DNA from 4 places in the Vallitalea maricola genome. Region 3 is predicted to be linked to each of the others. Evidence: predicted binding sites of a transcription regulator. Region 3 holds the regulator's gene; each other region holds the start of a gene.
What was found. Region 3 encodes Rex, which represses fermentation and respiration genes when NADH is low (regulators of the CRP and FNR family bind a similar motif). Its sites were predicted from a motif close to ATTGTTAANTANTTAACAAT; they were not measured.

Region 1: the regulator Rex is predicted to act here: its motif matches at 4,470-4,489, upstream of rsxC (electron transport complex subunit RsxC).
Region 2: the regulator Rex is predicted to act here: its motif matches at 1,866-1,885, upstream of adhE (bifunctional acetaldehyde-CoA/alcohol dehydrogenase).
Region 4: the regulator Rex is predicted to act here: its motif matches at 3,710-3,729, upstream of AACQ14_RS04985 (DUF5692 family protein).

The regions. Positions count from the first base shown of each region.
Region 1 covers NZ_BTPU01000092.1:6,013-11,875, reverse strand. Annotated here, with positions in the region: gene rsxA (electron transport complex subunit RsxA) at 106-681, opposite strand; gene rsxE (electron transport complex subunit RsxE) at 696-1,313, opposite strand; gene AACQ14_RS21305 (RnfABCDGE type electron transport complex subunit G) at 1,315-1,887, opposite strand; gene AACQ14_RS21300 (RnfABCDGE type electron transport complex subunit D) at 1,877-2,818, opposite strand; gene rsxC (electron transport complex subunit RsxC) at 2,873-4,189, opposite strand; gene AACQ14_RS21290 (ATP-binding protein) at 4,539-5,099, opposite strand; gene AACQ14_RS21285 (DRTGG domain-containing protein) at 5,127-5,468, opposite strand; gene AACQ14_RS21280 ([Fe-Fe] hydrogenase large subunit C-terminal domain-containing protein) at 5,465-5,863, opposite strand, start outside.
Region 2 covers NZ_BTPU01000095.1:2,811-8,673, reverse strand. Annotated here, with positions in the region: gene AACQ14_RS21840 (HD-GYP domain-containing protein) at 1-864, opposite strand, end outside; gene adhE (bifunctional acetaldehyde-CoA/alcohol dehydrogenase) at 1,985-4,600, shown strand; gene AACQ14_RS21830 (Cof-type HAD-IIB family hydrolase) at 4,712-5,521, opposite strand; gene AACQ14_RS21825 (YkuS family protein) at 5,518-5,808, opposite strand.
Region 3 covers NZ_BTPU01000007.1:26,556-32,418, reverse strand. Annotated here, with positions in the region: gene alr (alanine racemase) at 261-1,424, opposite strand; gene AACQ14_RS02660 (NAD(P)H-hydrate dehydratase) at 1,698-3,242, opposite strand; gene acpS (holo-ACP synthase) at 3,267-3,632, opposite strand; gene AACQ14_RS02650 (coiled-coil domain-containing protein) at 3,629-4,243, opposite strand; gene AACQ14_RS02645 (redox-sensing transcriptional repressor Rex) at 4,443-5,075, opposite strand; gene AACQ14_RS02640 (helix-turn-helix domain-containing protein) at 5,516-5,863, opposite strand, start outside.
Region 4 covers NZ_BTPU01000013.1:61,810-67,672, forward strand. Annotated here, with positions in the region: gene AACQ14_RS04975 (metallophosphoesterase) at 185-1,219, opposite strand; gene AACQ14_RS04980 (SLC5/6 family protein) at 1,238-2,392, opposite strand; gene AACQ14_RS04985 (DUF5692 family protein) at 2,741-3,676, opposite strand; gene AACQ14_RS04990 (DUF805 domain-containing protein) at 4,336-4,746, shown strand; gene AACQ14_RS04995 (hypothetical protein) at 4,930-5,532, opposite strand; gene AACQ14_RS05000 (hypothetical protein) at 5,688-5,863, opposite strand, start outside.

The sequences.
Region 1 (5,863 bases), on a different contig from region 3:
TAAAACCATATATACACATGAAACCAATTTTACTGAAAATGTTGTTAAGTTCTAAATTGAAACTTAAGCTTCTCTAATTAAATCACTGTTTATATACTATTACTATTATTTAATAAGACCCGAGAAGCCTAAGAATGCAATTGCCATTAATCCAGCTGTAATAAGTACTATAGGATAGCCTTTAAATGATTTAGGTATATCATTGAATTCAATTCTTTCTCTTATACCTGCTAAAATAACAATAGCAAGGGTAAAACCTACAGCTGTTCCAAATCCATTAATGATACTTTTGATTAATGAATATTCAGCTTGCATATTTATAACAGCAACACCAAGTACTGCACAGTTAGTAGTAATAAGTGGTAAATAAACACCTAATGCTTGATAGAGTGATGGGCTACTTTTTTGAATAATCATCTCAACAAGTTGTACTAATGAAGCTATTACAAGTATGAATGCTATAGTATATAAGTATTCAATGTGAAAAGTCACCAAAATGAATTTATATACTAAATATGATATTATAGACGCTAAAGTCATAACAAATGTAACTGCGAGTCCCATTCCAAATGAAGTCTCTACTTTCTTGGATACCCCTAGAAAAGGACATATTCCTAAAAATCTTGTAAGTACAACATTATTAACCAATATTGCACCAATAAAAAGTAATAATAATTCCATTTTATCCCCCTCCTCTACGCTTTCTTAGAATCTTTGTCTTTTATTTTGTTGAATATAGCAAATAATAATCCAAGTACTATAAAAGCGCCAGGAGCTAAAATCATAATTGTAATTGGTTCATAACCTGCTGGCATTACATAAGTCTCAAGAGCAGTACCACTAAGTACAGTTCCAGCACCAAATAGTTCTCTAACGAATCCGATGATTGTTAAAGCAAATGTAAAACCAAGTCCCATTGAAACACCATCAACAATTGCTGGTAAAGCACCATTTTTTGCTGCAAATGCTTCTGCTCTTGCAAGAACGATACAGTTAACAACAATAAGTGGTATAAATAATCCAAGTGCATTATATAATGCAGGTACAAAACCTTGTAAGAACAAATCTACCATTGTAACAAATGATGCTATAATAACAATAAATGCTGGAATCCTAACTTTTGATGGTATGATATTTCTAAGTAGAGATATTACTAGATTAGAAAACAACAATACCACTGTAGTAGCAAGTCCCATACCAATTCCATTAAAAGCTGAAGTCGTTACCGCGAGTGTTGGACACATTCCTAATACTTGAACAAAAGTTGGATTTTCGTCGATTAATCCATTTTTGAATACTTTACCTAGTTTCATCTTACTGTGCCCCCTTACTAAAATTACTATTAAAATAATCACTAGCTGCATTAACAGCATTAGTTACTGCTCTTGAAGATATTGTTGCACCACTTAGTGCATCTATCTCAGTATCAGTATCCGCTCCATCTTTAACTACAGTCAACTGTTTTGTAGGCTTTTCTACGAACTGATCCTTGAACTTGTCATTATCAGCATTAGCACCAAGACCAGGTGTTTCACTGTGTTTTATGATGTCGATGCCTGAAATGGTACTATCTGCATTAATACCTACGATTAATTCTATATCTCCACCGTAACCTTCTTTAGTAACTAATTTAAAAGCATAACCTACAACTTCATCATTTCTGCTAGCCTCATAAATCTCAGTAATAACTGGCTGCTCAGATAGATCCTCTTCAATCTGTTCAAAATCTGCATCTTTTATTACACTGTTAAGAGCAGCATCTCTAATTTTTATCTGTTGCATTGCAATAGGTTCTTTAGTCACAGTATATGTTAGACCAAGCAGTAAACCAGCACATACTGTAATAGCAAAAAGAATCAGGGCGTCTTTAACAATATTATTTTTCATTTTTAGCCACCTCCCCAAAAGCTTTAGGGATTGTAAATTTATCAATTAATGGTACAAAAAGGTTCATTATTATTATTGCAAATGATACACCTTCTGGATAACTACCATATATTCTTATAACCGCAGTTAATATACCACATCCAAGACCCATAATGATTTGTCCTGTTTTTGTCATTGGTGATGATGAATAGTCAGTTGCCATATAGATAGCACCTATCATAAGACCACCACTAAAAACTTGATAAGCAGCATAATTCATATCAAATCCTCTACCGCCAATAATCAAAGAAAGTACGAAGACTGTACCAATATATAATACTGGTATTCTCCAATTGATTATCTTCCTGGCTAATAGATAGATACCTCCTAATAATAAAGCTATTGCTGAAGTCTCTCCAATACAACCTCCTATAAAACCGAAGAATGTATCTGCAATGCTTGGAAGACTTCCTGCACCTTCTTTTATTATTCCTAAAGGTGTAGCTGTAGTTACTCCATCAAGTTCCCATCTAGTCATTAATCCTGCAAAAGATATAAGTAAAAATGCTCTTGCTCCTAGAGCAGGATTCATAAAGTTCTGTCCTAGTCCACCGAATAATTGTTTAACGATTATTATAGCCACGACACTTCCTAAAACCGGTAGCCAATAAGGAACTGTATGTGGTAGATTAAGCGCTAGTAATATACCTGTTACAACTGCACTATAATCAGATATACTAAGCTTTCTCTTAGTTATATATTGAAATAGTGCCTCTGATGCAACACATGATATAACGCAAATTAAAACTATAATCAATGCTCTCACACCAAAATTATATATTCCAAATAAAGTTGCTGGCATTAAGGCAATAATTACATCTCTCATAATCTTATCAGTAGTCTTATCTGAACGAATATGAGGTGAAGACGATACTATATATTGATCTGTCACAACTAAACCCTCCTACTTAAAACATTAGAAATAATTTATTGATTCTATATATTTTTATTTCTTTTTCTTAGCCATTATAGTCCTTTTTGTTGTTCTTATAGAATGAGTTAAATGTCTATTTGAAGGACAAATATATGAGCAAGCTCCACATTCTATACAATTCATACCTTTATATTTTACAAACAAGTCATCTTCATTGTTTATAGCAAATTTGTTAAGCTCTAAAGGTAATAGATTCATTGGACATATACTTACACATTTACCACATCTAATACAATTGCTTTCTTCATTCACTGTAGCTTCTTTTTTAGTCAGACATAGTATAGATGAAGACCCTTTTATTACAGGTACATCTAGTGAAAACAGTGCCAATCCCATCATAGGTCCGCCTGAAATAACTTTAGCAGGTTCTTCCGTGAAACCACCAGCAGCCTCAATTAATTCTCGATAACTAGTACCAATTCTAACCTTAAAATTCTGTGGTTCTTTTATAGCTCCCCCACTCACAGTAACAATTCTTCTCATCAAAGGTCTTCCTCTAAGAACTGCTCTATGAATAGCTACGACTGTATCTATGTTTTGAACAATACAACCAACATCAGCTGGTAATCCGCCAGATGGAACTTCTCTCTTAGTTATGGAATAGATGAGTTGTTTTTCAGCCCCTTGTGGATACTTTGTTTTCAAAGTTGCAACGCTGATATTACTAATACCTCCCACAGCTTCTTTCATAGCTTTTATGGCATCTGGCTTATTGTCTTCTATTCCAATAACACCTTTGGCATTTGGAAAAAGATGTAGTATTATTTCGAGACCTTTTACAACTCTTTGTGTTTCTTCAATCATAATCCTATGATCAGATGTCAAATAAGGCTCACACTCTGCACCATTAACAATTATATGATCAATCTTTTTCTCTGGAGGAGGAGATAATTTTATGAATGTTGGAAATGTTGCTCCACCCATACCTACTATACCAGCCTCTTTTATAATATTAATTATTTCTTCCCTTGAAAGGTTCTTATAGTCCTTTCTTTCTTTCATTTCTATTTCCGTATATTCACCATCATTTTCAATAACAATCCCTTGTACTTTTGAACCATTAGGATGAAGTACATCTTTAATAGCTTTAACTGTACCTGAAACTGTTGCATGGATTGGTGAAGAAACGAATCCTTGAGGTTCTCCTATTTTCTGCCCCATTAAAACTTTATCACCTTTTTTTACTAAAGGTTTGCAAGGTGCTCCTATATGTTGTAACATTGGGAAAACCAAATCACCTTTTGGCATATAAATCTTAATAGGTTTTTTTTCTGTGAAATCTTTAGAATGACTAGGATGAATGCCTCTTTTAAAAGTCAATGCTCCCATTAGTATCCCCCTGTCTTTGTTTGTTTTTAATGAATAAATTATTTTTTTCACTTTAGATATATTACTAATAAATATAATTATTAGTATTCAATGTTGTAATAGTATCTATTTCCATATTAATAATAATACAATTACCCCAGTAATACAAGAATTGATAAAAAAAGTACAAAGTAGCAATCTTGTGTAATACTATTAATATGGCACTATTGTTTATTGTATACAATATGCCTCCTTTCTTTTACCCTTTAATTTACTAAAAAAAGTTATAATTATTAGTAAGTTTGTTAATTCATTAACATTAGATGAAATCTATAAGATAAAAAAGCTCAAAGATATAATGTTATACCTTTCAGCTTTTGTCTCCGTCGCTCTTAAGCTCATTAATATTTTCTTTTAAAAATTCCTTCAACCATTTGATAACATCTAAATTAGTTAATGGTACTTCATCACCCAAAACTTCTTTTAGTTCTTTTGTAGATATATCAAATGATTTCTCATTATAGTAATGCTTATATTGTATATCAATATCACCATTAGATGAAATAAGTGTTGCTATTGTTGCTATCATATCACCTATAGGTGGTCTATCAATATGATTATATTCCATACTGGCTTTTATATAAGTACCTTGTTTGATAGAGGAATCTATCTCCAATCTACCATTACAAATGTTACAAGTATTATCTAACAATGGTATTCCTAGTCCTACACGTCTCATGGTTCTTGATGTAGTAAAAGGATTGCGAATGTCTTTTAATATTTCTTCATCTATTCCTGCCCCATTATCTTTAATACTAAATTCAAAAATATTATCTTTGATTAATTCTTTCACTAAAATAGTAATTATGTTTGCATCAGCTCTTATACTATTCTGTGCAATATCAAGTATATGCATAGATAATTCTTTCATATTTAACAGATTCCTTTCATAAAACCTTTAAATATTTTTAATTCCTAATGCTACAAGATCGCTAACCATTTCAAAAGATGATTTTTTTGTAGTTAATATAGGTATATTTTCCTCATCTGCCTTAATGATAGCATCTTCTTCAACCTTAAATCCTTCTGATACAATTATACACGCAGAACCAGTAAGTACTGCTACTGCTACTATATTAACATGGCTTTGGATTGTAATCCACACATTACCCTCTTTTGCTTTACCCATTACCACGCTCAATAAATCACCTACAAAACCGCCTTTTATTTCACCTTGTAACCCTTCTTTACCAGCAACCAATTCAAGGTTAAGCTTACTTTTTAATTCTTCAACTGTCATTGTGATGACCTCTTTTCTAATATCTTATTATTTATAGTTTCATTACTAATGGATGGTGGCATTTTTTGTGCTAATGTAACCATTTGTTCAGCCATTTCTCTTACCTTTTGTCTTAACATGAACACACAATCCTCTATATTAGCTTTATCACAGACTATATCTTCGGCTAATGCTCTGCAAGTTGGTGCCCCACAGGAACCACAGTCAATCTTTGGCAAAATATCATATATTTTTTCTAAGTGTTCTAACTTTTCTATGGCTTTTTCTACATCATCATCAAGCTTCATGACTTGTTTAGTTTCTAATGATTTAGACCAATATAAATCTATTTTTCCATCAAACAATGGTATATCCCGTTTTTTGCCTTCGCCACTGTTATATTTCTTGATTTTATC
Region 2 (5,863 bases), on a different contig from region 3:
ATATTTAATAAACTCATCAACAATCTCTTCATCAAATAATCGTCCTTTATTAGCAATAAGATATTCTATTACTTCATATATCTTATAAGCTTCTCTATAAGGTTTTTTAGTAACCATTGAATCAAAAACATTACATATAGAAATAATTTTGGTCGCACTATTGATTTTATTACCACTCCAGCCGAAAGGATATCCAGAACCGTCAACATTTTCATGATGAGTTAATATTATGACTTTAGATATAGAACTTATCCATGAAGCTTCGCTTATCGCTTCATAACCATAGATTACATGTTGCTTAACTATTTCGTATTCTTTTTCAGTTAACTTACCAGGTTTATTAAGGATTTCTTCTGGAATAAGAACTTTGCCTAGATCATGCAATAAAGCACCTATAGCTATGTCTTTAACTCTATTTTTATTATAACCTAACTTTATAGACAATAAAACTGCTAAAGCGCACACATTGACGGAATGGGCATATGTATATTCATCTTTTCTCCTAATATCAACTAGATTAACAATAATATTACGTTGGGTCAATACATCCTCAACAATATCCTGAGCAGCTGATACAATGTTAGTTAATTCTAGATGTCCTTGGGTACTATAATTTTCTAATACTTTTTTAACTTCTTTTTTACAGTTTTCTCTTGTCTTTTCTTCAATAAAGTCTTTTAATTCAACACCTTCAGATAATTCATCCTCTATATAGATGTAATCTACTCCTAGCTCTCTTAAACGAACAACATAAGATTTCTTAATATGAATCCCCTTTGATAAAAGAAAGCTACCATTTAATGAATAAACTGGTCGTGCTACTCTCTCATTACCTTTTAAATTGTCTATTAGTACTCTTCTCATTAAATCCCACCTACAGAACGGCTAAAAAATCTCTATAAACTAACCACTTATTAATAAATAATCAAATAAAATAATATTAATCAAGTTTCTAAAGATAATTATTTGTTCTTTATCATTATTCATTACTATATATTGAACTTAAATATCCATACACCCATTTCAATAAGTTCAATATATTTTCCTTAATTTTATAAATAGAATTAAACTTAATAATTGCTAACTATAGCAATTATTTAATGCACCTTATATAAATTCTCTTTACAGTTGATATAATCATATCATTTTTTTATAGTATCTTCAATTAAAATTGAAATAAATGAATAAAAAGACTTATTATGGTAATCATTATTAATGTACCATTTATTTACAATGTTTTATTTATGAGGATTTTGATTTAGGAAATAAGCCTCAATAATATGGTACATCATCTAATACCCCCCTCAACCTGCGTTTTATTCCCCCCCTGAAACGCAGGTTATTTTTCATATTAGTAATAAATACCTATTCTCTTATTTTTTTCTATCAAAAAGAAGTAAAATAGTTCATATTTCATATACTAATCTATATAAAAAAATGTTATTTTCTCAATTAATATACCTTGAAATAAATTATAATCTTATATCAAAAATATATAAATTTGATTAAAACATTACCTATATAATAATAGCTATTTAGATTAAGTAAATTACGTTTTTTGTTATTTTTTATATCCTATTCAATTAATCTATTAAGTTTTCTAAATCGCAATTTATTGTTATAAATTTAACTAATTTTAATTATATTTAATATTATAACTTCTCTAGGTTAGGACTGTAATTAAATATGTATAGTGTTTTTTTATATATAATTACTATAATTAAATCTTTGTTATGTGAAATATGCTGTCTTGTATACTGTATTTATAGTTATATTGTATATTTCAATTTGTATATTTTTATTTTAGTTATTGACAAAATATTATCAATTTGCTATTATGTCAGTGTAATATTTTTTTGAAAATAATTGTTAATATTTTAACATTATTTATGTACTGAAATCAATTTATTAAGCGACTACATGTCGCATTATAATTACAAAATAGGGAAAACTAATATTAAAAATATCTAGGAGGTATATAATTATGGCAAACACAAAAGTCACTAAAACTAATGATAAACCAAATGTTGATGTGCCAAAAATGATTGATGAATTAGTATCAAAAGCTACAATAGCATTAGACGAATATTTACAACTTAACCAAGAACAAGTAGATAACATTGTTAAAGAAATGTCACTTGCAGGATTAGACAAACATATGTATTTAGCTAAACTAGCTGTTGATGAAACTGGTAGAGGAGTATATGAAGACAAAATAACTAAAAATATGTTTGCAACAGAATATATCTACCATAGTATCAAATATGAAAAAACAGTAGGTATCACTAATATAAATAAAGAAGAAGATTACATGGAAGTTGCAGAACCTGTTGGTGTTGTTGCTGGTGTAACTCCTGTTACTAACCCAACTTCAACTACGTTATTTAAAGCTATTATTTCAGCCAAAGCAAGAAACCCAATCATCTTTGCATTCCATCCTTCAGCTCAAAAGTGTTCTGCTGAAGCAGCAAGAATTGTAAGAGATGCGGCTGTAAAAGCTGGTGCTCCAGAAAACTGTATTCAATGGATAGAAACACCTTCATTAGAAGCTACTAATACATTAATGAACCATTCTGGTGTTGCTTTAGTACTTGCTACAGGTGGATCTGGAATGGTTAAATCAGCTTATTCAACTGGAAAACCTGCACTTGGTGTTGGACCTGGTAACGTACCTTGCTTTATAGAAAAAACTGCTGATGTTGAAAGAGCTGCAACAGATTTAATCTTATCAAAAGCATTTGACAATGGAATGATTTGTGCATCTGAACAAGGAGCAATTATTGAAGAACCTATATATAAACAAGTAACAGATTACATGAAAAAACAAAACTGCTACTTTACAACAAAAGAAGAAACTAAACGCTTAGAAGGCGTTGTTATGAATCTTGAAAAAGGTGCTGTAAATCCAGCTATAGTAGGTAAAGCACCTGTAGAGATTGCTAGATTAGCTAATATAAATATACCAGAAGATACAAAGGTTTTATGTTGTGAACTTGATGGAGTTGGACATGAATATCCATTATCCAAAGAAAAATTATCTCCTGTATTAGCTATCATTAAAGCAAAAAATGCTAAAGATGGTATTGATTTATGTGAAAAAATGGTTGAAATTGGTGGTCTTGGACACTCATCAGTTATTCACTCTAACGATGATGAAATTATAAAACAATTCTCTTCCAGATTAAAAACTGGTCGTATAATAATCAATTCTCCTTCTACTCATGGAGCAATTGGAGATATATATAATACTAACATGCCATCGCTTACACTTGGTTGTGGTTCTTATGGAAGAAACTCAACAACATCAAATGTAACAGCTGTTAATCTAATAAATAAGAAAAGAGTGGCGAATAGAAGAGTGAATATGCAATGGTTTAAGATTCCAGAAAAAATATACTTTGAACCAGGTTCAGTACAATACTTAAGTAAAATGCCTAATATCAAAAAAGCTTTCATCGTTACTGACCCATTCATGGTAAAATTCGGATATGTTGATAAAATCCTTTATCATTTAAGAAATAGAACTGATAGTATACATTGTGAACTATTTACTGATGTTGAGCCTGACCCATCTATCGAAACAGTTAAAAAAGGTGCAGAAATGATGCAGAAATTCGATCCTGATGTAATTATCGCATTAGGTGGTGGTTCAGCTATGGACGCTGCAAAAGGAATGTGGTTATTTTACGAACATCCAGAAGCAAGATTCAGTGATATGGCTCTGAAATTCATGGATATAAGAAAACGTGTATACAAATTCCCAACTATGGGTAATAAATCAAAATTTGTTGCTATACCTACTACATCAGGTACAGGATCAGAAGTAACTTCATTTGCAGTTATCACTGATAAAGAAAAAGGAATCAAATATCCTCTTGCTGATTATGAATTAACACCAGATGTAGCAATAATCGACCCAGATTTCGTAATGTCAGTACCTGCTAGTGTAACAGCTAATACTGGACTTGATGTATTGACACATGCTTTAGAAGCTTATGTTTCTGTGTTAGCTTCTGATTATACAGATGCACTTGCTTTAAAAGCTGCTGAATTAGTATTTGAATACTTACCAAGAGCTTACAAAAACGGTAATGATGCTGTAGCAAGAGAAAAAATGCATAATGCTTCATGTATGGCTGGTATGGCATTCACTAATGCATTCCTTGGTGTAAACCACTCAATGGCTCATAAATTAGGTGGAGAATTCCATATACCTCATGGTGCTGCTAATGCTCTATTATTACCACATATTATAGAATATAACGGAAGCAAAACTCCAACTAAATTTGCTTCATTCCCTAAATATGAAAAATTCATAGCCCCAGAAAAATACGCTGATATAGCTAAGCATCTTAACTTACCTTGTAAGACACCAGAAGAAGGCGTAAAATCACTAGCTAATGCAGTTAGAAAGCTTATGAAAGAACTTAATGTAAAAACTACAATAAAAGAATTTGGCGTAGATGAAAAAGAATTCCTAAGTAAAGTTGATTACTTAGCAGACAGAGCATTTGAAGATCAGTGTACTCCTGCTAACCCAAGATTACCTTTAGTAAAAGAATTAGTTGATTTATACAAAAAAGCTTACTACGGAAAATAAATATATAATGTAAATGAGAACAAAAAAGAAGGGTTGCCATTTTTCCCTTCTTTTTTGCTATATATAAATATTAACTTTATTGATAATCGAAATAAATAAAAATGATATTCATTAAAAATCTTTTAATATGAATTTATTTATTACTTCTGCAACTCCACTTTGATTATTATTACATTTTGTTACATAATTCGCGATTTCTTTTATTTCTTCTCTAGCATTGCATATTGCTACTCCCATACCCGCATATTTAATCATATATTTATCATTGAAGCTATCCCCTACAGCTATTATTTCTTCCTTATCTATATGTAAATAATTGGCAAGATATTCTAATGCTATCCCTTTGTTAGCTTTCTTACTTAATACTTCTAAATATGTAGGTTTTGAAAAGAATACGTTAACTTTATCATCATATAACTTTATGATATGCTCTTGCATCTGTTCTAATATCTTAATATCATCATAGTTATATAATATTTTGATTGATTGATTATAGTTTTTAAGATCGTCCACAACGTCAGCAGGTATGTTACTAAGCCCTTGATAAGTCTCTGTTCTAGAAGTAACTTGTTCTACGATTACTCCTTTTTTATCATAGAGTTGAATATCAACTCCATATTCCCTACCTATATCAATTAATTTTGGAAGTATATCTTGTGGCACTGGTTCATAAAAAATATTATTTCCTTTCAAATCATTGATAACAGCACCATTATAGGATATATAATAATCATTATCATTTGCAATTCCAAGTTTCTTAATAATACTTATAATGGACTTACTTACCCTGCCAGAACAGATAGTTATTATTGTTTCTTTTTTATTAGCTTCTTGTATAGCTTTGATATTGTCTGTAGATATATTTAAATCATCATCTAGAAGTGTGTCATCCATATCAAGTACTAACATCTTGTATCTCAAAAAAAGCCCTCACTTTCAAATAAACTACTATATTTTCTACTATTAATTATATCTTCTATCTCTGCATAAGATTTATTATTAGCATTAATCATTAATACATTATTTGTTGCTATAGAGTTATGCATGTTATTACTAAAAATCTCATTATATAAACCTTTATATGAAGAGCTTGAATAAATATATATATCATGAGTTTTAGTAGTATTATTCCCATGAATTACTTTGTAGCCTCTTCCTATTAAATAATTTTCAATATTATCTAATCCATCTTGCACTAATATGACCATTAGAACACCTCCTAGTAATAATAATAGTATTACCAAGAGTCGGTAAAATATAATA
Region 3 (5,863 bases):
CACTCTCCGCTAAATCTTGCTGAACTTCTTAACCTCACCTTCAAATAAACAACACATCATTATAATAATTTATCTTTATGTGTATTTTTGCAGTTCAGGATACGTTCTTAATATATATTTACAATTATATAGATCGTACTTTATGTAAAAGTTCAACTCCTATTTTCTTATATTACCATTATCACCAATAATTTTATTAATATACATTTAATAAGAAAATTTTAATATTATTTAACGGAATATAATTAAAAGCGAAGTATTTAATCAAAATAATCAATAGAAGACATATATTTATTATTTTTATAATATACTCTTGGTATTCTTTTACCTAACTGACATACAACTTCATAATTTATTGTACCTTTAATCTTAGCGATATCATCCGCAGTAATTTCATTATGCCCCTGCTTACCGATTAAAACCACTTCATCAAAATCTTTCACATCAGGTATATCTGTAATATCGACCATAAATTGATCCATACATATTCTACCCAATATATTGGCAAATTGTCCTCCTATCAATACTCTACCTTTAGAAGATAACAGCCTATCATATCCATCTCCATAGCCAACTGGAATAGTTGCTATTTTTGACTTCCTCTTTGTGATATATGTTCCCCCGTAACCGATAGGAGTACCTTCCTCTACTTCTTTTATATGTATAATATGGCTGATTAGTGATAAAACCGGCTGTAATTTCACATTATCCTTAATTACCTCATCTGATGGATATAATCCATATAATGATATACCAAGTCTCACCAAATCCAAATGTGTACTATCCAAGTCAATTATTCCTGCACTATTTGCTACATGTTTAATGGGTATATAGATACTATTACTCTCTAATTTTCCAATAAACTCATTATAAATCTTTAATTGATTAGTAGTAAAAGTCTTATCTAATTCATCTGCTTTAGATAAATGAGTATAAATACCTTCAATTTCAATATTAGGCAAATTATATATATCTTTGATTATACTAACAGATTCGTCATTAGGTACAAAACCAATTCTACCCATTCCAGTATCCACTTTAATATGTATTTTACCTCTTTTACCAGATTCACAAGCTATATCTGATATATTTTTAGCTGCTATATAATTATATACAGTCTGAATTAAATCGTATTCTACCAGTTTTTCAGCTAAATTAACCGGTGTATATCCTAGAATCAGTATTTGTTTATCAATACCATTTTTTCTTAGGCTAATACCTTCTTCTATAGTCGCAACAGCAAATCTTTCAATTCCACAATTAATTAGTTCTTTTGAGATAGGAATCGCACCATGGCCATAACCATCTGCCTTCACAACAGGCATTAATGTACTGTTTGATGATATTCTATTTTTGAAATTAGTTATATTATGTATTATTGCATCCAAGTCTATACGGGCATATACTCTTTCGTACATTTTCACACTTTCCTCCAAATATTAAACATTCTAGTTTACAGTCTCTATTTTATTGTATTAAAACACTAATATTATACTACTTATTGTAATTTAAAGCCAGTAATGTTGTCCTTAGCTTTATTAATTAAACTTAGATAGTATTATAGACCATAAACTTATAATAGTATACCTTTATTTATTTACAAATAGAATATTCATTTACAGTTTTTAATTATAAAAATATAGTTAGGATAGTATAATTACTTTCCTAACTTATTATAAAACTTATATATTATATTATTATTCATTAAGACTTGATTTAATTACATAAGGTATATTACATATTATATCATTAGCAATAAGCCCATGTTCTCCTTTATCATCTTTAGCCTTATCACCAGCTTTACTATGGATATATACGCCTAATATTGCGGCATCTGAGGCATTTAATCCTTGTCCTAACAATGATACAATAATACCTGTTAAAACGTCTCCAGAACCAGCTGTGGCCATTCCTGAATTACCATATATATTAATATTAACCATTCCATTAGGAGAAGAAATTATTGTTCTAGCACTTTTCAAAACACATGTAATTTTATAGTTCTTACTAAGTTCTACTGCTACTTTTATTGTATTATTTGTAATCTCCCCAATATCATAATCAATAAGCCTTGACATTTCACCTAGATGTGGAGTAATTATTACCTCACATTTTCGATTATTCAATATTTCTTTGTCTTTTGATAAGGCGTTAATTCCATCAGCATCAACAACTATGGTCTTATTAAAATTACTGATTACAATTTCAAGTATCTCTCTTGTAATATTGTCATTCCCAAGTCCTGGTCCTATAGCAATAGTATCAGCCCACCCAAGCATTTCTAATAGTTTTTCTTTGTCTTCATTGGATATATTAATATCAGCCCTGCTATAAGTCTCTACAACTGCTTCTGGCACTTTTGTCGTAACTACACTAGACACAGACTCTTCAATAAATGTCTTGACTAATCCTGCTCCTGTACGATAAGCCGATAAAGAAGTCAAAACGGCTGCTCCTGACATTTTGCTGGTACCTGCAATAACTAAGACTTTTCCATAAGAACCTTTATGAGACATCTTTACTCTATTAGGTATAAAATATCTTGCTAGATTATCATCCATTATTGTGGTGTGAGAATTAATTCTTTCTACAGATATATTAGGTATACCTATATCTGTAACAACTAGATCACCTACATAGTTAGCTCCAGGATATAAAAGCAAGCCCACCTTTGGCAAACAGAATGTAACTGTCTTATCAGCACACACTGAATCCCCTAGAATCTGACCATCATCAGAATTAACTCCAGAAGGTATGTCAATAGCTATTCTATAAGCATTCGCTCTATTTATAATCTTAATAGCTTCTAAGTATTTTCCTGTTATCTCTCTACATAGACCAGTTCCAAAAATAGCATCATAGATGACATCGCAGTCATTAACTATATTTTTGAACTCATCAATCTGTTTATCATCATAGAATTCATGTATATCAATATTTAATTGTCTAGCTATATCATAGTTTATTTTGGCATCACCTTTAATTTTGCTAGAATCCCCTATTATGATTATAGAAACTTTTACATTATTACAGCTAAGTATTCTACCTATTGCAAATCCATCTCCGCCATTATTTCCTATGCCACAGCAAATAACAACATTATTGCTCTCTTTCAGTAACTGTATAGTTTCACTAACTACAGACATTGCTGCATTCTCCATTAAAACAATACCAGGTATACCTATCTCTTCAATAGTATACCTATCAATTTCCTTCATTTCATAACTTTTGACAACCTTCAACCCAAATCTCTCCTTTTAACTAAGTTACTCCCCTAATGCAATAGCTGTTACATTATCCCTTGAATGTGATATTGACACATGTATCGTAGAAATATCAAGTTGTCTCGCTAAATCCTTAGCACCATTATATAAAACTACATAGGGCTTGCCTTTATCATCACGTAAAACCTCAATATCAATAGGAGTAAAATGTACAAATCCTGTCCCAAGGACCTTAGAAACTGCTTCTTTGACAGCAAAATTACCAGCTATTGTTTCACCTCTATAATTTTTAGTTTCAAATAATTTATTTTCGTTGGATGTAAAATATTTTTCCAGGAATCTTTTATTGAGAATCGCCTTTTCTATTCTACTGACTTCAATAATATCATTACCTATTCCTTTTATCATTTACTTCCTCCCAGATATTTTTTATCATATAATTCAATGATTTCATATCCTACTAGATCATGCATATAAGAATACATCTTATCATATTCTTCCTTCGCTTCTGTTTGTCTGACAGCTTTTTCTTTTAATTCTGCCCTAACTTTTTCAATCCATTCATTTAATTCATCTAATTCATTCTTAGTATTAAACATTCGCATATAACAATCTTGCATTGTATATTCTAACAATTCTTTATTAGTCGTTTGAATTTCTCTTGGCATATTCTCCATTCTTGATTCCATCTTATCTATCTTAACTTTTATGTCATTGATATATTTCTTGCTTTTTTCCATTTCGCCTATTGCTTTATCATCTTCATCTTCTATGGCTTCTTTCATATTATCAACTATATCAACCATCATTTTCTTTTTAAGTAAAGTATATTCCTTCAAATCGTTAGTAAGTTGTCCTTGTTCACCAAGGAGTTTATTAAGCTTTTTTTCAAGTTCAACTATTTTTTTTGGTTTTCTATTATTTTTAAATAGTTCATGCCATCTATTGTCCAATGTTAATATATGTACTTTTTTTTCTATATTAATTGGCTTCTCTATCTTTTGCTTTGAAAAAAACATGCTTTCACGTCCTTATTATTTATATATACTTAATTTAAACCTACTTAGTAATATAATAAAAATTTTCTATATTAATTATATCGTAACAAACTCTTATATTCTATAGCACAATATAATTAAAAGGTACCCATATATATGAGTACCTAATACCTCTAAGAATAGTTATTCATTCTTAAAAACATAAATTACAGACGCTTATTTATATTCTCTCTTTGATATTATATGACAGAGTCATAAGACTATCCAACAAATGTACATTTTCAACTATAACATTTTTATTGGATAATTTCAGGTCAATAGGAGCAAAATTCCATATTCCTTTTATACCATAACTAACTAAGTCATTAGCAACTTTTGGTGCTTTTTGCTTAGGTAATGTTAAAATTGCCAAATCAATACTATTTTCTTTTATGAAATTTCCCATTTCATCTAAATCCTTAATCTCAATGCCTCTTACAGTTATACCGATAAGCCTCGGGTTAACATCAAATAATCCTTTAACTTCAAAACCTCTTTTATCAAAATTAGTATAATTAGCAAGTGCTTGACCCAAGTTTCCTGCTCCAACAATAATTGTATTATATTTATTCTCAAGACCAAGTATCTTACCTATAGCGTTATATAAATATTCAACATTATAGCCGTAACCTTGCTGACCAAAACCGCCAAAATTATTTAAATCTTGTCTTATTTGAGAAGCTGTTACACCCATTCTGTTACTCAATTCTTTGGAGGAAATCCTTACAACATCGTTTTCTAATAAGTCTCCTAAGTATCTGTAGTATTTTGGTAATCTTTTAATTACCGCTGTTGATATTTTCTTTTGTATCATATAATCAATCCCCAATCCTTGATACTATTTTGGAACTTTTATACAAATAATTATATATGGTTGTTAAATCTATGTCAAATAATCAAATGCTGATAAACCCTTATTGTTTATGTATTATCATAGTATAAATTATTAACACAAATCCTATATTTAGTAAATATAGTTAAAAACAATCAATTGTTTATTGTATACAATCTATATTTTATAAATTATACCATAAAACTCTGGTATTTTACCAGCTTTTTCTAGAAAATTATACTTATAAAAAATTTTAATATCCTAAATTTCATACATATTTGTATTCCATAAACGCTGTATGTTACTTGCAACATATAAAATGGATATAAAAAATTAATTCTATACCCTTTTTTAATTGTTAAGTTTAATTATATATTTTTTAATATAAATACCTTGATATTACTATTAACTTAATATATTATCTATAAAAATTCTTTTCCTAAATATTTATTAATAGCATCTTTAGTTTTTTTTGTATAGTTTGCATCAGTGTATAATATTCTTTGTATTGTTCTTTGAGATAAATTGGATTCTTTTGCTAGATCCTTGATAGTTATTTTATTCTCAACCATATAATTCCCTAGCTCTTTTCTCTTTATCTCGTCTTTTTTGTATTGTCTATTGTAAAAATAAGTAGTATTGACCTTAGAACTTATTTGTCCTAATTTTCTTTTACGTTGGTAATCAAGACATTTTTCACATTGCTTAACACCTCTAATAAGTGATTCTTGTGATAGAGGTTTACCACACCTTATACATTGTTTTCTCTC
Region 4 (5,863 bases), on a different contig from region 3:
TTATTTGTAATTATAGTTCACAAAATTTCTTTTTAATGTAATTATATGCTTAATAACCATTTTAATCTACCACAAAATTATGTTAAGAATATGTTAAACTTGTGGTATATTTATCAAAAATGATAAACCTTAACTATACTAAAGGCACCCAAATATTTAGGTGCCTTCATACATTTTCATTTAATTACCCATTAGTATTAATATTACTTACTTTTCCTCTAACAAAATCTGATACAACAGTTGTAAGAGGTACTGGTTTCACCTCAAACAAACCGTCATTATCTATTGTAATTAGAGTTCCACCTCTCTGTGTATATCTTTTTCTAATGTTTTTATATGCCAAAAAGTCAATTGACATTCCATATGTCATCATAACACCCTGATACGTCAGTGAAAGTGTATTAAGATGGTCATGACCACAAAAAATACCTTTGATTATACCATTATCTACTGCTTTTTCAAAAAAACTATAATTATTCTTTGATATACCAAAATAATCGTTGCTTTCACCTATACTACCAAAATTATACTCAACACTTTTATCCCCTAGCTTCATTTTTTCATAAGCATCTTTGAATTCAGGTAATGGCATATGAAAAAATGCTAAAGCCTTTAGGTTTTCATTTTGTTTTTTAAGTCTGGATAATTCGTCCATACACCATTCTGTCTGCTCCTTATGTATACAGTCAAATCCACTGAAGAACCATCCTTCCCCATACATATTTGAGTCCAATATTACAAGAGCCATAAGCACTTTCTCTCTTTTATCTATGAGTTTTATTATGTAATTACCTTCACCAGTAAGTTCTTTTTTCCCTTTAGCAAAAACACTGTATCTACCATTTATGATGATATCTGAAATCTGATTTTTATTTCCTTTTGAACCCATTTCAATATCATGATTACCAAATAAAAAGGCATAAGGAATCTCAAATGAATCCATGAATCCAACTAATCTTCTAGCTTGTTTAATATTATTTCTAGTACCAGATTTGAATATAAAAGGGAAAATACTATCTCCTGTAAGTATTATCAAGTCTGGTTTTGATCTTTCCACCAACTTAGTCACTGCATCCATACCTAATTTATCTTGTTTTCTAGACAATATTCCAAAACCAAAATGTAAGTCAGTCAATTGCAATATTTTATATGGTCCATCACCAATATTTATAGCAAAATGGTCATCTTTATCTTTGTAGAAATTAGGATTATTATACATTGTCATCCCTCCTCTTCATTAAGTTAAAGGTATCATGGCACCAACTGCACAGATTATAGTTGATATCACCATGATAACTTGAAATACCAATTTTCCGAATCTACCGCAGATTGGACTAGCACCAGCTTTTTTCCTAGACCTATTATAAGTAAATACAAGCATGACAGCTACAAGTACCACTACGCCTGACATTATCCTTGTTAAGATAATAAAACTATTTACACCAAATATGGCAAAGAGTAATGATGGTATTGTAGCAAATAACCAACAAACTTTATTATTTATTCCTATCTGTTCATGGACTACATCACGAAGACTTAAAGTATTTGACCAAAACGTTGTTAAAAGGGCAAATAATGAAAACAAGCCTGCTAGTACAGCTGCCCAACGTCCAATATTTTCACCTAGTTGTAGATACGCTAATTCTTTATCTAGTGAACCATTTACACCCAACAAAACAGTAATAGTCACAATTAAAACAAAAATAGATGATATAGCAAAACCTAAAAATATTGAAGTCCTGATTTTTTTAACATTTCCTTTCAATCCTTTTACAGATTGAATTACCGCTTGGTTTGCAGAGGTTGCAAAAACAACCATGCTATATAATCCTAGAAGATTATTGATATGTACTTTGGATGATCCAATAGCATTCATAGGTTTCACAAATGTCCCAATACTTATAGCAATCACTATTACTATCAATAAGGATACCGTATACTTCTGAGCAATACCTACAGCCTTCATTCCCATAAATACTACTATGCCTGCTAGAATATAATATATGAGCTGAGCTAATGAAAATGGTATGTCAAGCCAGCTCCAGATTATCATAGCACCACCATTAATGTTACCACTTACACCAACAACTATAGCTAATCCATAGATTGTAAACATAATCCAACTAAATATTTTTTTTGCTTTACCTCTGAACAATTCTCCTTCAAAACTCTTAACTAGCTGAACACCACCATTATTATAGGATAATTCCGCAATAATCAAATGTAAGACAACGTTTATGAAATATGCCAATATCACCATTAATATAACGTCTCTCAAATTGTTTTTAGTTGCTAAAAAAGGTACTGCGATAATTCCTGTACCAATACTGTGTCCAACAATCATACTTGTTGCTTCAAACACAGTAAAATCAGCTTCACTTTGTATTTTCATCTTTTATCCTCCCAAACATTATTACTACACCAATTTATTTATATAATATCTCTGTGTTATAAAATGGTTTATAATAACATAATGCAAATAAATCATACTCATTTGATTATATCATATACAAACAGCTTATACTATTTCAAAATCATTAATACTTACTGCTTATAATATGTTGATATTGATTTTGAACATAATGAAACCACCTATTCAGTTTTATATTCTTCCCTTAAAGCAGGCAGTTAGAATAATAAAAATGTCTACTTCAAGAGTGATATATTCTTATAGGTGGTATATTATAATTCTATATTTATTTTATAATTATCAATCTAATTTATATCTGCTGATACACTCTTATACATTTTCTGCTACAACTTTTTTATATGTTTCAGTATCTGCATATATCTCATCCTTCAATGGATTAAGTCTGTTTTTACGTATCTTATTGAATTGATAGATTACAAGTGCAGCATTTGTGATTAGAGCCAACAAGCTTAATACAAAAAACGCAGTTGGATTGTGTGTAGTGGATACTGGGGCTATACGGTCAGCAAATGAAGGTACAGTCATAACAAACATAATCCATAAAGCAAGTGTCTGAGCACGATGTTGAAGCCAAGCTCCTCTTTTAATGAAGAAAGCAGGAACTGTACAAGATATTAGTAATGCTAAACCACAGTAAAATGAATGATCTGCAATACAGTTATATGTATAAGCGAAATTCCATATATCATAAGCTATGATCCAAGCCCATATCATATCAGGCCAAATCATATCCTTTGTTTTATCTTTTGATATGAAAATACCAACCCAACCACATATGGCAATAACATTAAGAATACCTGCTATTCCATTCATGATATTCCATGGTCCAGACATCACCCATAGATTGTTTATGTATTCTCCATTCCATGCTCCATATGTAAAACATTGAAAATCTCTAAAAGCTGCTTCAAATATATTAAGTCCCAAGATAAGCGGCGGGAAGCATAACACCCATTTCTTCTTTGCCAGTGATGGAATATAACGAATAGCCATAAAACCAAGACACCCTGCAAGAGCAGAATATGTTTTTACCCAATTAAACCAATTACCAGTACCATATTCATTTCCTGGAGCTGCAGTTGTTGGCCAAACGGAGATAGTTAATACTATAGGAACAACTAAAAATAATACTATTCCACCCCATTTTGTAGAACGACCAAGTTCATTGAATGCCATTAACGCAAAGACAACAAAAAGCCAAATTGCCCATCCTGAAAAACTTGTTGCTTCATAAAAAATACCCATATTACCTTGCCTCCTAAAATTATTGATTATAACATTGATATAATTTTAACACATTTGTTCGTAGGCAACTATAAATTGTTACATAAAATATTGTAAATTTAGTTTTTTTATTGTCTACAGACATAATTATATGTCACAAACATAATAATTTTACTTTATACTTTTATATATGTCAAATAATTTTAGATATTTTATTTTCTATGCTTGTTAACATTTATTTAACTTTACTTCTTGCTGCTGAACTTTACTAAATAAAATTAACACAAAACTCTATCTAGAATTTAATACTTTAATGAGCTTAATGCTATTTTCAATCATTGATGATGGTTTAACCTATAATGTTAACATCTTTAATTCTATGCCCTAAATTATATTAGTCTTTAATATCCCAATTACTTTTCCATTAATGAATAAGTTCTCATCAACTATTATAGATTCATAATTTTTATTTACCGGCATAAGTAATATTACTTTTTTATATAATCTAGTTATTCTTACTCTCTAAATAGTCATATATATCTTTATTTTGGTGGCATTACACATCTAAATGTCTTATAATATATTCAAATAACCAAAATAAATTATTATTATATCAAACGTTTAACTTTTTATTATTTTATGCTATTATATAATTATATTTATCAATTAGGAGGTGAAATGTGAAACAATTAAAAATATTGTATTTTAATTTCAATGGTCGTCTCAATCGTCTAAGATATTTTTTGTATGACATACCCTTATCTATAATAATGGTCATAGCTTATTTTATAGCAATGAATAAAATTATTATTGATACTTCACTAACCAGTACATATATCTATATAGGTATTTATTATATGATACTTATAATATGTTCTATTTCAAAATTAACACTCACTGTGAGGCGTTTACATGACCTGAATAAAACTGGATGGTTAGCACTAATTCAATTGCTCTATCTCATTCCATTCATAAGAATTGTCTCTGGAATTTTTGTATTGTATCTTCTATTTGCACCTGGTACTGATGGAGAAAACAAATATGGTGATAACCCGTTGAATTATGATTATTACCTTACAATGAAAGCATAGAATAAATATTCTATGCTTCTATAATATTTGAATCTATATTATCCATTTCATATTCCATCCTGGCTTGCAGAAACTATTCTTGATAGCCATAGGGCACATTTTACGAAATATGTTAAAAAATAAAAAAGACTGTATATGTTTTTATATATAACATATCCAATCTATATTAAAAAACTAACATCTTTAAGGTATTTCTATTGTAGTACTATCCGTTTCCATTATCTTAGTTCCATCTTTTTCATCTGAGCCAACTGCAACAGTAATATTAAATTTTTCTGATTGTTGTATCACATCCTTATCAGCAATTAAATCAATCACGACTGTTCCAGTACCCCCTCCAGTTGGTATATGACTTCGGTCTCTTCCTACCTCTACAAATTTATCCCATTCATATCTCTCAGTATCACCAGTACTAAATGTAGCTATGTAGTCTGCAGGCTTTGCTGTATCTTGATTTTCTGGATAACTGCTATTTATACTTTCTATATTCCATTTCTTAGGGATATAGAATACTACACCACCCCAGTCATCTGGATCTACCTCTATATGAGCTACAATCTGTATGCCTTCTGGAATTCCTTCACTTCCTTTTATAAATACTGTTCCATTTGCTGATGTATTCAAATCTGTTGAATCAGAATTCACACTGAATTCTTTTGTTTGAATTATATTATCGTTGACTACTATCTTATCAGATGCTTTATTACTTTTTCCACAGCTGGAAAATAAAATAGCCATTGTAATGATTACCATAGGAACCAATATATGTGTGCTTTTTGATTTCATATTACCTCCCCATTATTAATATGATTACTATTAAAAAATGTAGTATATAAACTCCAATTGTTTATATACTACATATTTTACCATTTCTAATCCTACTTTTCAATAAACACATCTTAACATATGCCATAACATTCAAAAGGAACTTATCCTGCTACTCATTCCTTATAATAAATAATATTATTATCTTCATCATATGTCACAGCAATGTTTTTTTCGTTGCATATATATAATATTTCATCCAACATTGACTGATATTTCTTATCCATATCAATATTAAATTCATTAATTTCATCTTTATCACTAATTTTAACTATAAAATTTTTACTATGCT